DNA from 2 places in the Pantoea sp. E2023-21 genome. Region 2 is predicted to be linked to the other one. Evidence: predicted binding sites of a transcription regulator. Region 2 holds the regulator's gene; the other holds the start of a gene.

Region 1 (4,216 bases), 1.9 Mb from region 2:
ACGTTATTATCGAAACAATGGGGAATAACCCGCCTTTGCATACTCCAGGCGTCGTGGTGTATCAACACGGCCCCTTTGCGTGGGGAGCTAACGTTGAGGAGGCTGTGCACAATGCGGTGGTCATGGAGGAAGTGGCAAAAATGGCATGGATCGCGCGCGCTATTAATCCCCGGCTGCGGCCAATGAATCAGGACTTAATGAATCGGCATTTCGAACGTAAACATGGCGTTAATGCTTATTACGGGCAGGGATAATGTCAGAATGCCAGCCCCTTGAGAGATGAAAATCCCCATTACCCTACGCACACATTGTAGCGGCGCAAGGCATTGCGCGATAAATCGCGCCGCTACAGTTCGTGCAAATCTACAACCAAAACTTCTTCTTACTGGTTTTGCCAATCCCTGGATTACAACTGTTAGTGGGATCAAGCTGTTTCCAGTGCTCAACGTGCTCGCATGAAGCCTGATAAAGATGCCCGACATTATGTTCAGCCGGATATTTCGCGCCGCGCTGCGCCAGATACCGCTTCACCTCCTCTTTAAACACTTTGGCGTCGTAGCCCGGTTTTAGCACGTAATCCTGGTGATTTACGAAACAGAAAAAGTGACCGCAACATGAATCAACCTGCACCTGCGCCGCCAGATGATCCGGCAGCGTTAAGCGCCACGCGTCATCATTACGGCGCAGCGCCACGTCAAAGGCCACCAGCCGCTCGTTGGGGTTGTATCCCAGCGCATCGCAGTAGGAAATGGTGCAGCCACCCACGCCGAAACGCACCAAAAAGGCATCTGCCGCTTCGCGGGCATCGCAATGGAAAAAACCGCCTTGCTGGTCAGCGAAGAACTGCTGCAACAATGCCTGTAACTCGGCGGTTTGCGGCGACTCTACTTTGATCATCAGATGATGCTGATATTCGCTGCGATAATCCATGATGCGCGGCGCGATAAAGCTCGGTGTCAGTTGGTTAAAGCATTGCAGCACCCGATCAACAAAATTGCGCGGCAGGAACGGCAGATGACTGACGCGCACATCCCATTTGGCTTTATTCGCCATCATCTGTGGGATCGCCTGCGGACCGAGTTTGCGGATCGCCAGATACATATGTTTGGCGTAGCGCACGGTTAAATCGAAGGCGTTGCGATGGATATATTCTGCCTGCAGCGGCAGGTCGCTCATTCGGGTTAACAGGAAACGCCGCAGTGACACCAGCACGCTTTCATCGTGGGTGCCGATGTAAAAGGTATCGCTGCCGGCGCTGGCTTCAAAAGTGGGTAAGCGCACGGCGAACACCACCACTTTACCGGCGCTGCCAGCGCTGTCGTGCAGGTAACGCAGATCGCCATTAAAACGCGCTGGGGAGTCGGCTGCCACATCACGCAGGCGGTCGGCGTAATCATCGGCCCAGATTTTCCCTTGCCAGTCGGGTTGATCGCCGGTTTGATAGCGCTGCTGCGTCAGGTTTTCCAGCATCGCTTCCGGCGTCTCGCCCAACTCGATGCCGAGATGGTTGACCAGCTCTAAACGACCATCATCGTGAATGCGGGCGAACAGTGATTTTTCGGTAAAAGCGGGGCCGCGCCGAATCAGCGAACCACCAGAATTATTACAAATGCCACCAACCACCGAGGCACCGATGCAGGACGAACCAATCACCGAATGCGGCTCGCGGCCCAGCGGTTGCAAGGTGTGCTCCAGTTCGGTCAAGGTGGTGCCGGGAAAGGCAATCACCTGACGCGACTGATCGATCACCTGCACGCCTTTGAGTTGGCGGGTGCTGATGATCACAATATCGCGGTCGTAATCATTGCCGTCGGGTGTTGAACCGCCGGTGACGCCGGTATTTGATGCTTGCATCAGAACGATCGCATCGTGCGCCACACACACCTGCAGGGTTTGCCACAGCTGCAACAGGCTTTGCGGTAACGCCACTGCAAGCGCTTCGCCACGCCCGATGCGGAATCCCTTTAAGTACCAGGCTTTATCATCCGCATGGGTTAATAGCTGTTTGCCGCTCACCACGTCAGCCAACTTACGCAACATGTCATTCTGGATACTCATCTTCTCTCTTCTTTATTCTTTATCAGCCACGGTATTGGACAAGCGCAGCTGCATTGAGTCAATCACTCACTGGACCTGACACGTAAATAACGCACGTAATCATTATCCCTTTAACTTTTGCGGAATAATCGTCAGAAACCGATAAAAGTGCGCGGGAAATCACAAAATAGATCGAAAGAAAAAGAGCGGGAAGGGCGTTAATTAGCGCCATTGGTTTTACTGCGTAAAATAAATATAAGCATATGATTTCTATCATTATTTTTAATTTGAGCGTATAAGTGCCATGTGATTTAAGTCACAAAATTAAACCTAATTAAGATGCTGTCAATGATCATCACTGGTAAATACATGGCAAAAGTGTGATGTCTGTTGCAAATAACAACTCGGTTAAACGGAAGAATGAATTCCAGACGCACAGCATAAAGGATGATGACAATGAGAATTGGCATGGTGATCAGCGGTGGTGATGTAACCGGGATTAATAACTTTGTGTATCAGATATCACGCCTAACCCAGGCCGAAATGGTGTTATTCAATGGCGGCATTCCAGGCTTATTGGAAAACAATCACCAGGAAATATCTCAACGTGATTTAGTGGATTACGCTATCGCTTCTATTCCGGTTATGCAGTCAGGACGAACCAGCAGGAAATTAATTCGCCCTGAATATGAAATGATCGCTAAACATCTTAAGTCGTTGCGCATCGATGTATTAATTATGGCCGGCGGTGATGGGTCATTACAATTTCTGCACACGCTGAGTGAATTTGGCGTCAACTGTTTTGGCGTCGGCATGACCATTGATAACGACGTCTTTGGCAGTGATTACAGCATCGGTTTTTCCACTGCCTGTGAGCAGGTATTAAAAGAGGTGGCAAAATTACGCAATACCGGCCGTGCGTTAACCGGCCGCGTATTTATGGTGGAACTGCTTGGGGGATATTGCGGTGAATTAACCTTGCAGTCGGCGATTAAATCTAATGCGGATTTTGCGCTGATTCCCGAATGCCAGATTGCGCCACAAGAACTGGCCACGCGCATCACGCAGCGGCTGGCGGCACAGAACAGCGTGATTATTTTGTGCTCAGAAGGCTATACCCGCGAATATTCGCCGGGCTTTCAGGGCGCCATCGATACCTTAATTAAACAAATTGAACCGTTAATTGGTGTACGTATTCGTAAAACAATCATCGGTTATGGCCTGCGTAATGGCGATCCCACCTGTGAAGAGATATATCAGGGCACCATTATGGCCAGTGAAGTCGCGCGTTGTATTCAGTCGGGAATGCGCAATAAAGCGGTCATTATTAATGGTAGTAATCGACCGATTCCGATTGATTTAATAAGCATGAAAAAACGCCTGGTCGATACTGAAGGGCATCATTATAAACTCGCTAAACAACTGCAAATTCTGTGAGGAAATAGCCATGCTGAAAATATTATGTGTCTGTGGATGTGGTCTGGGTTCAAGCTTTGCGATTGAGATGAGCGCCAAGTCGGTATTAAAGAAACTCGAAATCGATGCGGATATCGATCACACCACCATTTCTGAAGCCAACGCCTTTAAATCCGACATGATTTTAACCCAGAAAGCATTTGCTGATGTGTTAAATGCCGATGCCAGCCCGGAGCAGATCAAGCGGGTGATTATTCTCAACAAGCTGACAGACAAAGCGGAAATTGAAGAGAAAATCGTGGCGTTTATGAAAGAACGTAATTTAAAGGTTGCTAACCATGAATAGTGTGATCGACTTCCTGGTAAAAGACTTATTAGGGCAGGCATCAATACTGATCGCCTTTATTGCCCTGATTGGTCTGCTGCTGCAAAAAAAATCGGCGGGTAAGGTGGTGGAAGGCACTTTTAAAACCCTGCTCGGTTTCTTAATTATGATGGCCGGTATCAACATAATTGTCGGTACGCTGACCTTCCTGAACACCATTTTTACCCACGGTTTTGGCATGCAGGGTTATATCACTGACGTTGCCGCCATTGCCGGGTTAGCAAACCGCGAGCTGGGTTCAGAAGTGGCGCTGACGCTGTTGGTGATCTTTATCGTCAACATCATCATCGCGCGTCTGACACCGTTCAAATACATCTTCCTGACGGGTCAGGCGCTGCTGTGGATGGCGACGATCGGTGCGGTGATTGGCTATAAAGC
Region 2 (4,216 bases):
TGCACCCCGCGGCAATTCGTGGTAACAATGCTCATCGCCGGACCTCACAGGGAGCTCTGTTATGTCAGCCAGGCATCCAATTATTGCCGTTACCGGTTCCAGCGGCGCCGGAACCACTACCACCAGCCTTGCCTTCCGTAAGATTTTCCAGCAGCTGAATTTGCATGCAGCGGAAGTAGAAGGTGACAGTTTCCATCGCTTCACGCGTCCGGAAATGGACATGGCGATCCGCAAGGCGCGCGATCTGGGTCGCCATATCAGTTACTTCGGCCCGGAAGCCAACGACTTCGGCTTGCTTGAGCAGACGTTCAGGCATTACGGCCAAACCGGTTTGGGCGAATCGCGTAAATATTTGCACACTTACGACGAAGCCGTGCCGTGGAATCAGGTGCCGGGCACTTTCACCCCCTGGCAACCGCTGCCGGAGAACACTGATGTGCTGTTCTATGAAGGCTTGCACGGCGGCGTGGTCACGCAGCAGCAAAATGTCGCAGAGCATGTCGATTTGCTGGTTGGCGTAGTCCCGATTGTTAATCTTGAGTGGATTCAGAAGCTGGTGCGCGACACGGGCGAGCGCGGTCATTCGCGTGAGGCGGTGATGGATTCGGTGGTGCGTTCAATGGAGGATTACATCAACTTCATCACGCCACAGTTCTCACGCACCCACATTAACTTCCAGCGTGTGCCAACCGTTGATACGTCCAACCCATTTGCGGCACGCGAAATTCCGTCGCTCGACGAAAGTTTCGTAGTGATTCATTTCCGCGGTCTGGAAGGCATCGCGTTCCCCTATCTCCTGTCGATGATTCAGGGATCGTTTATCTCCCACATCAATACGCTGGTGGTGCCGGGCGGAAAAATGGGACTGGCGATGGAGCTGATTATGCTACCGCTGGTGCAGCGACTCATTGAAGGGAAGCGGATTGAGTGAGTGTCATTGGTCGCCATGAATGGCGACCCTACGAAATGAGAGCGTTTTGTAGGGTGCGCATTAATGCGCACCTGCCAGCATTAAAGCGCGATCACTTCGTAGCTATGCGTAATTTCCACGCCTTTGCCCAGCATGATCGCCACCGAGCAATATTTTTCCGCTGACAAATCAACCGCGCGTGAAACCGCCTTGTCGCTTAACGCTTTGCCGCTGACGATGAAGTGCAGATTGATGCGGGTAAAAATACGTGGCGCTTCTTCGCGACGTTCTGAAGTGAGTTTCACTTCGCAATCGGCGACATCGCTGCGCCCTTTTTGCAGGATCGACACCACATCAATAGCGCTACAACCGCCCGCCGCCATCAGCACCATCTCCATTGGACTTGGCGCTTTATCACCGGAATTACCGTCCATTAATACCTGATGGCCGGATGAGGATTCTCCGAGAAAGGTCAAACCTTCCACCCATTTCACTCGTGCCTGCATTATTCTTTCTCCTGAAGAGGCGGTTTTGCCGCCAGAGTACGCTTTCACCTGACAAACAGCAATCCAGAGTAATCCCCCTTCTGCTGAAGCGAGACAACACAAGACAGCTCGCTAAAGCTGTGCTACAAACAGTGCTGAAAATATTTTCGTCATTACAGACGAAGGCGGGAAGAATCAAAAGCGTAGCTTAAGAGTCCACCCGGAATAATTTTTCCTTTACTGGAAACGCTCGACGATTAAACCGCCTGACAGGGAAAAATGCCCCCTGTATTTTGGGCACGATTACAACAGAGGATAATAGCGAATGGTTCTCGGCAAACCGCAAACAGACCCTACACTCGAATGGTTCCTGTCCCATTGCCATATTCACAAATATCCATCCAAAAGCACGCTCATCCATCAGGGTGAGAAAGCGGAAACGCTGTACTACATCGTGAAAGGTTCCGTAGCGGTACTGATTAAAGATGAAGAAGGCAAAGAGATGATTCTCTCCTATCTCAATCAGGGAGATTTTATCGGCGAACTCGGTCTTTTCGAAGAAGGCCAGGAACGCAGTGCTTGGGTGCGTGCGAAGTCTGCCTGCGAAGTGGCTGAAATTTCATACAAAAAATTCCGTCAGCTGATTCAGGTAAACCCGGATATTTTAATGCGACTTTCGTCGCAAATGGCGCGTCGTCTGCAAGTGACATCTGAGAAAGTGGGCAACCTTGCCTTCCTCGATGTGACCGGACGTATCGCGCAAACGCTGCTAAATCTGGCCAAACAGCCAGATGCGATGACTCACCCGGACGGGATGCAAATCAAAATCACCCGTCAGGAGATTGGTCAGATCGTGGGCTGCTCACGCGAAACCGTGGGTCGTATCCTGAAAATGCTGGAAGATCAGAATCTGATCTCCGCACACGGTAAAACCATCGTCGTTTACGGCACCCGCTAATTTCTTCTCACCCACGGCGTGATGGCAACATCGCGCCGTTTCTATTTGCGATGAGCTGATGTGGCGCCGAATCATCTATCATCCTGAAGTTAACTATGCGCTGCGGCAAACGCTGGTGCTGTGCCTGCCTGTGGCTCTCGGCTGGCTGTTTGGCGATCTGCAAAAAGGTCTGCTGTTCTCGTTAGTGCCTGCCTGTTGCAATATGGCGGGGCTGGATACGCCGCACAAACGCTTCTTCAAACGCCTGATTGTAGGGGGTTCGCTGTTTGCCACCGGCAGTTTCCTGATGCAAATCCTCACCGCGTACCAAATTCCGCTGCCGCTGATTTTGCTGGCGCTGCCGCTGCTGATTGGCGTGACCGGTGAAATCGGCCCACTGCATGCGCGCCTGCTCCCCGCGACGTTAATCGCCGCCATCTTTACGCTCAGTTTAGTGGGACGCATGCCGATGTGGGTGCCGCCGCTGCTCTACATAGGCGGCACGCTGTGGTACGGCTTGTTCAACTGGTTCTGGTTCTGGCTGTGGAAAGAGCAGCCGATGCGCGAATCGCTTAGCCTGCTGTTCCGTGAGCTGGCCGATTATTGCGATGCCAAATACACCTTACTGACGCAGTTGACCGATCCGGAAAAAGCGCTGCCCCCCCTGCTGGCACGCCAGCAAAAGGCGGTCGATCTCATCACGACCTGCTACCAGCAAATGCACATGTTGTCGGCCAGCCGTGATAACAGCCACAAACGTCTGACACGCGCTTTTCAGGTGGCGCTGGATTTACAGGAACACATCTCGGTGAGTTTGCATCAGCCCGAAGAGGTGCAAAAGCTCGTGGAGGAGAGCCACGCCGAAGCGGTGATTCGCTGGAACGCCAAAATCATCTCAGCCCGGCTGCGCGTGCTGGCCGATGCGATCCTCTACCATCAATTACCCGATCGTTTTCACATGGAGAAACAGCTCGGCGCGCTGGAGAAAATTGCGCGCCAGCATCCGGATAATCCGGTCGGCAACTTCTGCCTGTATCACTTCAGTCGCATCGCCCGCGTGTTGCGCACGCAGAAGCCACTCTACACACGTGACCTGATGGCCGATCGCCAGCGCCGTTTGCCGCTGTTGCCGGCGTTGCGCAGTTATCTGTCGTTCAAATCTTCCGCGTTACGCACCGCCGCTCGTTTCGCCGTGATGCTGATGTTTGGCAGCGCGTTGGCGCTGTTCTTCAACATTCCCAAACCTTACTGGATTCTGATGACCATCATGTTCGTCAGCCAGAACGGCTACAGCGCGACACGCGTGCGTATTCAGCACCGTGCGCTGGGCACCTTTGCGGGTTTGCTGATCGCTGCCGCCTCGCTACAGCTGGCGGTGCCGGAATCGATCACGCTGCTGTTTATGCTGGGGATCACGCTGGCAAGTTATCTGATCACGCGGAAATATTATGGCTGGTCGATGATTGGCTTCACCGTCACCGCAGTGTATTCGCTGCAGCTGCTGTCACTTAACGGCGCGCAATTTTTACTGCCACGCATGATGGATACCCTGATGGGCTGTTTGATTGCCTTCGCCGGGATGATTTGGTTGTGGCCGCAGTGGCAAAGCGGGCTGCTGCGCAAGAACGCACACGATGCGCTGGAAGCGTATCAGGATGCCTTGCGACTGTTGCTGGGACCGGAACAGTCGCCCGAGAAACTGGCTTATCAGCGCATGAAGGTTAATCAGGCGCACAATGCGCTGTTCAACTCATTGAACCAGGCATCGAGCGAGCCGGGCTTTAACCTGCAATATCTAAAAGATATGCGCATGTGGGTAACGCACAGTCAGTTCATTGTCGAGCATATTAACGCCATGACGATCCTGGCGCGCGAACACACCAT

Evidence for each region. Region 2 encodes CRP, which controls carbon source genes, mostly activating them, when cyclic AMP is high. Its sites were predicted from a motif close to ATGTGANNNNNNTCACAT; they were not measured.
Region 1: ACRQ84_RS04905 (6-phosphofructokinase) is a predicted target of CRP. The motif match lies at 2,342-2,359, and genes of this name have one in related genera.

Annotation. Positions count from the first base shown of each region.
Region 1 is NZ_CP195344.1:1,019,736-1,023,951, forward strand. Features, by position in the region: gene ACRQ84_RS04895 (L-ribulose-5-phosphate 4-epimerase) at 1-254, shown strand, start outside; gene dld (D-lactate dehydrogenase) at 364-2,058, opposite strand; gene ACRQ84_RS04905 (6-phosphofructokinase) at 2,494-3,474, shown strand; gene ACRQ84_RS04910 (PTS sugar transporter subunit IIB) at 3,485-3,799, shown strand; gene ACRQ84_RS04915 (PTS sugar transporter subunit IIC) at 3,792-4,216, shown strand, end outside.
Region 2 is NZ_CP195344.1:2,902,355-2,906,570, forward strand. Features, by position in the region: gene ACRQ84_RS13695 (phosphoribulokinase) at 62-931, shown strand; gene ACRQ84_RS13700 (OsmC family protein) at 1,012-1,416, opposite strand; gene crp (cAMP-activated global transcriptional regulator CRP) at 1,721-2,353, shown strand; gene ACRQ84_RS13710 (YccS/YhfK family putative transporter) at 2,412-4,216, shown strand, end outside.